2 linked regions of the Natronosporangium hydrolyticum genome follow. The protein of the gene in region 1 interacts with the protein of each later gene in a pairwise test. Links are inferred from orthologs where the notes say so. Each region holds a gene or a part of one and is shown on either strand. Other genes may lie near its edges.

Region 1 (3,185 bases):
CCCGCGGGTCAGCGAGTTCGGCCGGCTGCTGGTGCCGGCGTGGTGGCTGCTCCGCGGCTACCTCGCTGCCATGATCGTGGTCAACCTGCTCGATCAGCGGGGGGAGCTCGGCCTGCTCCCCCGGCTGGGCGGCAGCACCCTCGCCGGGTGGGTGATCCTCGCGGTCTTCGTGGCCGGTTCGGTGTGGCTGGGCCGCCGTACCCCGCAGCTGCGAGAGTGGCCCCGCCGGACAGTCTTCGTCGGCTCGGCATTCGTGGCATTGATCGGGCTTGTGCACGTCGCGGGGCTCGACTCCGACCGGCGGCATCAGGCGCCGCCGGTGCACCACGCCGGGGGCGGCAATCACGACCCGCTCCGGGAGGTCGTCGATGTCTACGCGCTCGACTCCGAGGGGCGGCTGCTGACCGAGGTCACGCTCCTTGACCAGCACGGCAACCCGATCAATCTGGGTTGGGACCATTGCCGGTCGGTGACCGATCCGACCACCGGCGCGCGCACCGACTCGGAGCCGAGGGTGACCTACCGGCCGGACGGGTCCGCGATTTTCACCTACCCGCTGTGCCCGGCGCAACTGCCGTGGTGGCTGGACCCGCAGGGTGCCCCCGCCGCGGTCCCGACCCCGACCCCGACCCCGACCTCGGGTCCGGCCCCTTCGTCGAACCCTAGCGTTGAGCCTTCGGCCAGCCCTACCTCCACGCCCAGCCCTGATTCTTCGGCCAGCCCGGACCTGGAGTCGGCCCCCGCAGCCACCGTTTCGCCGACGCCCACGCCGAGCGCTGCCCCCACCGCAACTGCCGGGGGATGAGCCGGATCACTCGTCGCCGAGGGCCGGGTCACGCCACCGGCCCTCGGCGACACCGGTAGGCTCTGCTGCGGACCAGGGTGGCCGCGACGGGGCGGCCTGCCACCCAACTGAGCGGGCAGACAGGAGCGAGCCGACTGTGGCCACTATCGAAGGAATCGTCGCCAGGGAGATCCTCGACTCTCGCGGTAACCCGACCATCGAGGTCACGGTCGGGCTCGATGACGGGACGGTCGCCCACGCCGCCGTCCCCTCCGGCGCCTCGACCGGCGCCTTCGAGGCGGTCGAGCTGCGCGACAACGACCCCGACCGGTACGCCGGCAAGGGCGTCGAGCAGGCCGTCGCCAATGTGGATGAGCGGATCGCCGAGGAGCTGGTCGGCTACGAGGCGAGCGAGCAGCGGCTGATCGACCAGCGGATGCTCGATCTTGACGGCACACCGGACAAGTCCGAGCTCGGCGCTAACGCGGTGCTCGGGGTGTCGTTGGCGGTGGCGAAGGCGGCCGCCAGCTCGGCCGGGCTGAGCCTGTTCCGGTACCTCGGCGGGCCCAACGCGCACCTGCTGCCGGTGCCGATGATGAACATTCTCAACGGTGGCGCCCACGCCGACTCCAACGTCGACATCCAGGAGTTCATGATCGCCCCGATCGGGGCGCCCACCTTCCGGGAGGCGCTCCGGGCCGGCGCCGAGGTCTACCACTCGCTCAAATCGGTGCTGCGTAAGCGCGGACTCGGCACCGGCCTCGGTGACGAGGGCGGCTTCGCCCCCGACCTGCCGAGCAACGAGGTTGCGCTGGAGCTGATCGCCGAAGCGGTGGGGCAGACCGGCTATGCCCTGGGCAGCGACATTGTGCTCGCCCTCGACGTCGCCGCCACCGAGCTCTACCAGGACGGCTCCTACGTGCTGGAGGGCAAGCCCCGCACCGCGGAGGAGATGACCAATTACTACGCCAAGCTCTGCCAGGACTACCCGATCGTCTCGATCGAGGACCCGCTGGCCGAGGACGACTGGGCGGGTTGGTCCACGGTGACCGGCCAGCTCGGTGACCGGGTGCAGATCGTCGGCGATGACCTCTTCGTCACCAACCCGGAGCGGATCCGGCGCGGAATCGCCGAACGCGCCGCCAACGCCCTGCTGGTCAAGGTTAACCAGATCGGCTCGTTGACCGAGACCTTCGAAGCGGTCGATCTCACCCACCGCGCCGGCATGAAGTGCATGATGAGCCACCGCTCCGGCGAGACCGAGGACACCACCATCGCCGACTTGGCGGTCGCCACCGGCTGCGGGCAGATCAAGACCGGTGCCCCGGCCCGGTCAGAGCGGGTGGCGAAGTTCAACCAGCTGCTGCGGATCGAGGAGGAGCTGGACGACGCCGCGCGGTACGCGGGCGCCGACGCGTTCCCCCGGTACCGTAACGACTGAGCGTCGTCTTAGCGACCAACTGCCGTCGTACGATCGGCGTCGAGCCGGGCACCTGCTGGCCGGCGGCTTGGGGAGGAGGTGGCGATGCGGGATCGGTCGACCCGACCGGGTAACGCCCGGCGTCGGCCAGGCGCCGCTGCGCCGACCCCCGCCGCCGGTCGGCCGGGCGCCCGGCCGACCTCGTCCCGGCGCCCCAACGCCCGCGGGCCGGGCGGCACCACCCGCACCTCCGCCCCGCGGCCCCGGGGCCGGTTCACCGCCCGGGCGGTCGTGCTCGGTTTCGTGTTGGCGGCGCTGGGTCTGAGCTATGTCTTCCCGCTGCGCGTCTACCTCGCCCAGCAGGCAGAGATCGCCGAGCTGCGGGCGGCGCAGGAGCAGCAGCGCAGCCACGTCGCCGACCTTGAGGCGGAGGCGGCCCTGTGGTCCGACGACGACTACATCCGGATCCAGGCCCGGCGCCGGCTCTACTTCGGCGAACCGGGAGAACAGCTGCTGATCGTGCCCGAAGAGGATCAGCCGCCGCCGGAGACCGGGTTCGACCCGGACGATGTGCCGGCGCCACCCGAGATCTGGTGGGACACGCTGTGGCTGAGCATCCAGAGCGCCAGTGAGGGCCCTGCCGAGCCAGAGCCACCCGCCCCCGGCGATGATGCCGATCCGGCCGACCCGTCGTTGCCGGAGCCGGAGGAGAGCCCGTGAACGAGTCGGTCGACCCGGCCGACCTGGCCGCGGTCGAGGCGCAGCTGGGTCGGCCACCGCGGGGCACCCGGGCGGTGGCGCACCGGTGTCCCTGCGGGCTGCCGGACGTGGTCGAGACCACGCCTCGGCTGGCCGACGGCACCCCGTTCCCGACCCTCTACTACCTCACCTGCCCCCGGGCCTCGGCGGCCTGTGGCCGGTTGGAGGCGAGCGGGGTGATGAAAGAGATGACCGCCCGGCTGGCCGAGGATCCTGGCCTGG
Region 2 (3,180 bases), 2.2 Mb from region 1 along the record:
GACGGACGGTGAGTTGCCGGTGTAGCACGTCGTCCTGCGGCACCATGCCGATCCGGTACCGGAGTTCGGCGTAGTCGGCGTAGAGATCGCGGTTGTCGTACCTGACCCGCCCCGCGCTCGCTTGTTGCAGTCCGGTGAGGGCGCGGATGAGGGTTGACTTGCCGCAGCCGCTGGGCCCGATGATGCCGAGCAGGCTGCCTTGTTCGAGGGCGAAGCTGACGTCGTTGACGATACGGTGCTTGCCGATGGCCACGGTGACCTGCTCGGACGAGAGTGACACCGGCCCGGCGTCCAGATGCTCGTGTAGCCGTTCACCGTCGAAGGCGAGCTGGAAGTGACCGATCGAGACGAGGTCGCCAGGCTCCAACATGACCCGGTCGATCCGGCGTCCGTTGTGGTAGGTCCCGTTGGTGCTGCCCAGATCGGTGAGTTGGTAGCCGGCGGGTAGTTGCCGCACCTCGGCGTGCCGGCGGGAGACCAACAGGTCGCGGAGCACCACGTCGTTCTCGCTGCTGCGCCCGATGCTGGTCACGCCGCTGGCGTCGAAGGCGGCCAGCTCGGGCCGGCCGGCGGCGGGTGACGGCGCCGGTGGTGGCGGTGGAGCGGCCGGCTGGGGCGGTGGAGCGGCTGCCGGTGGGGCGGCCGGTTGTGGTGCCGGCTGCGCTGGCTCTGCTGGGGAGAGGGTTACGGTCGGGGGCGCGTCGGCCGCCGGTTGAACTGGCTGGGTGGTTACGGCCGCCGGCGCCGGGAGCCCGATCCGCAGCAGCGGCCCGTCGTGGGCGCTGCCGATGCGGATCTCGATGCCGTCGGTCAGCCGGATGGTCTCGCTCCGCTCACCCGCGTGGTGGATGCCGTTGCGGCTGCCCAGGTCCCGGATGACCCAGCCGCCGTCGGTGCGGGCGATCTCCGCGTGTTGTCGGGAGACTGAGCGGTCGGAGACCACCAGTTGGCAGGAGGGGTCCCGGCCGATCCGCAGGACCTGATCGGTCTGCAGGAGCGCGCGGGTTGGTTCGCCGTTGAGAGTCAGCTCGAGGACGTGTGCCACGGCTACCATGATGCGGTACGCCGGCATGCCGGGCGATCGGCCGACCGGCGGGGATCGTGCGCACCGGGGCGTAAGCTGGCCCGCTTGGACTGTCCTTAGACTGTCGCGGTGAGCAGCCAGTCGCCGGTCATCGCCCCGAGCATCCTCTCCGCCGATTTCGCGCGCCTCGCCGACGAGATCTCGGCCATCTCCGGGGTCGCCGATTGGGTGCACGTCGACGTCATGGACAACCACTTCGTTCCGAATCTGACCATCGGTCAGCCGGTGGTGGCAGCGCTTCGGAAGGCGACCTCGTTGCCGTTCGACTGCCACCTGATGATCACTGATCCGCAGCGATGGGCGGTGGGGTACGCCGAGGCGGGGGCGGAGATCGTCACCTTCCACGCCGAGGCGTGCGATGATCCGGTGGCGCTCGCCCGGGATCTGCGCGCCGCCGGGGCTAGGCCGGGGCTGGCGATCGATCGGGATACCGCAGTCGAACCGTACCTGGATCTGCTCCCCGAGTTCGACCTGCTGTTGATCATGACGATCAAGGCGGGGTTCGGTGGTCAGGAATTCATCCCAGAGCTGCTGGCGAAGGTCCGCTCAGCCCGCCGGCACATCAACGCCGGCCACCTTGACCTGCGGCTAGAGGTTGATGGCGGGATCAACGCCGACACCATCGAGGCGGCGGCGCAGGCCGGAGCGGACGCCTTTGTGGCGGGCAGCGCGGTCTACGGTGCGGCCGACCCGGCGGCGGCGGTCCGCCGGCTGCGGGAGCTCGCGCAGTACGCGGTGTGACCGTAACGCTTCTAGACTGGCGCGGTGACTGATCAACCGGAGCACCTCGCGGACCAACCCCCGCCCCCCGCGGAAGTAATTCTGGTCGCTGATGACGATCGCGACATCGCCCGGTTTGTGGAGGTCAACTTTCAGCTGGAGGGTTTCCAGGTGCTGGTGGCTCACGACGGCGAGCAGGCGCTCGTGTTGGCTCGGCAACACCGGCCGGACCTGGCGTTGGTGGATGTCCGGATGCCCGGGATCGACGGGTTGGAGCTGACTCGCCGGCTGCGCTCCGACCCGCGTACCTCAGCGTTGCCGATCATCATGCTGACCGCTAAGGGGCTGACCGTCGACAAGGTGGTCGGGTTGACCGCCGGCGCCGACGACTACGTGGTCAAACCCTTCGACAACGCCGAGCTGGTGGCGCGGGTCCGGTCGATGCTGCGCCGGGCGCAGGAGTTCCGCGAGGTCTCACCGCTGACCGGATTGCCGGGTAACACCCGGATCTTGCGGGAGTTGAGCGACCGGGTCCGCAGCGGCACCGACTTCGCCGTTTGTTACATCGACATTGACCGATTCAAAAGCGTCAACGACGCGTACGGATTCGGGCGCGGCGACGAGTTCATCGCAGTGCTGGCCCGCTGCCTACACCAGGCCGTGGCCGAACAGGCCGAGCCGCCGGCCTTCCTCGGTCATGTCGGCGGCGACGACTTCGTGATCGTCTGCCTCCCCGACCAGGTCCGCCCGATCACCTCGCAGGCGGTGGAGGATTTCGAAAAGGCCGCCGACGATATCTACGATCCGGAGGACGCGGACCGGGGCTATCTTGAGATCGTCGACCGGCGCGGCAACATTCAGCGCCCCAACCTCGTCTCGATCTCGGTCGGAGTTGCGCTCTCGACGGCTCGGAAGTTCTCCGACCCCCGGGAGGTGATCACGGTGGCGACCGAGATGAAAAACGTAGCGAAGAAGGAGGCCGGGTCGTTCGTGGCGTACGACCGGCGGCGGAGCCGGTGACGGTCGGCCCGCCGCCGGTCGTGTGATCTTCTCCGCCTGACTCGGCGAATCGGGCGCGGCGTGGGACAATCGCCAAAGAACCCACCACGCGCTGGCGGGACTCGGTGAAATTCCGAACCGGCGGTGACCCCTGAGGGCTAGGTGCTCTCCAGGGCAGCCCGCGACCCGGTGGCAACCAGCCACCGGTGGACCTGGTGTGACTCCAGGGCCGACGGTTGATCAGCGGTTGCGGCGATGCTGCGGCCGATGGTCAGACAGTCCGGATGGGAGCGGCGCGCGGGCACGGGTGGACGTGGCGCGATCGCGCCTGCACGTCCACCCGGGGCACGCCCTCCCCACCCTCCGTCTGCGCGGGT

What was found.
Region 2: the proteins of eno (region 1) and rpe interact in binary tests that used the Escherichia coli proteins (3 or more experiments, as listed by UniProt). The link is inferred for Natronosporangium hydrolyticum from one-to-one orthologs.

The regions. Positions count from the first base shown.
Region 1 is NZ_CP070499.1:5,017,718-5,020,902, reverse strand. Bases 213-3,083 are described here. They hold eno (phosphopyruvate hydratase), read left to right. Parts: upstream 213-941; coding sequence 942-2,225; downstream 2,226-3,083. Other genes in these bases: JQS43_RS22670 (DUF501 domain-containing protein), read left to right, coding at 2,921-3,083; JQS43_RS22675 (FtsB family cell division protein), read left to right, coding at 2,310-2,924; JQS43_RS22685 (hypothetical protein), read left to right, coding at 213-805. In the rest of the region: more of JQS43_RS22685, read left to right, coding at 1-212; more of JQS43_RS22670, read left to right, coding at 3,084-3,185. UniProt on the Escherichia coli protein: Catalyzes the reversible conversion of 2-phosphoglycerate (2-PG) into phosphoenolpyruvate (PEP). It is essential for the degradation of carbohydrates via glycolysis.
Region 2 is NZ_CP070499.1:2,817,606-2,820,785, forward strand. The notes cover bases 124-2,989. They hold rpe (ribulose-phosphate 3-epimerase), read left to right. Parts: upstream 124-1,153; coding sequence 1,154-1,825; downstream 1,826-2,989. Other genes in these bases: JQS43_RS12405 (FHA domain-containing protein), read right to left, coding at 124-1,045; JQS43_RS12415 (GGDEF domain-containing response regulator), read left to right, coding at 1,850-2,824. In the rest of the region: more of JQS43_RS12405, read right to left, coding at 1-123. UniProt on the Escherichia coli protein: Catalyzes the reversible epimerization of D-ribulose 5-phosphate to D-xylulose 5-phosphate.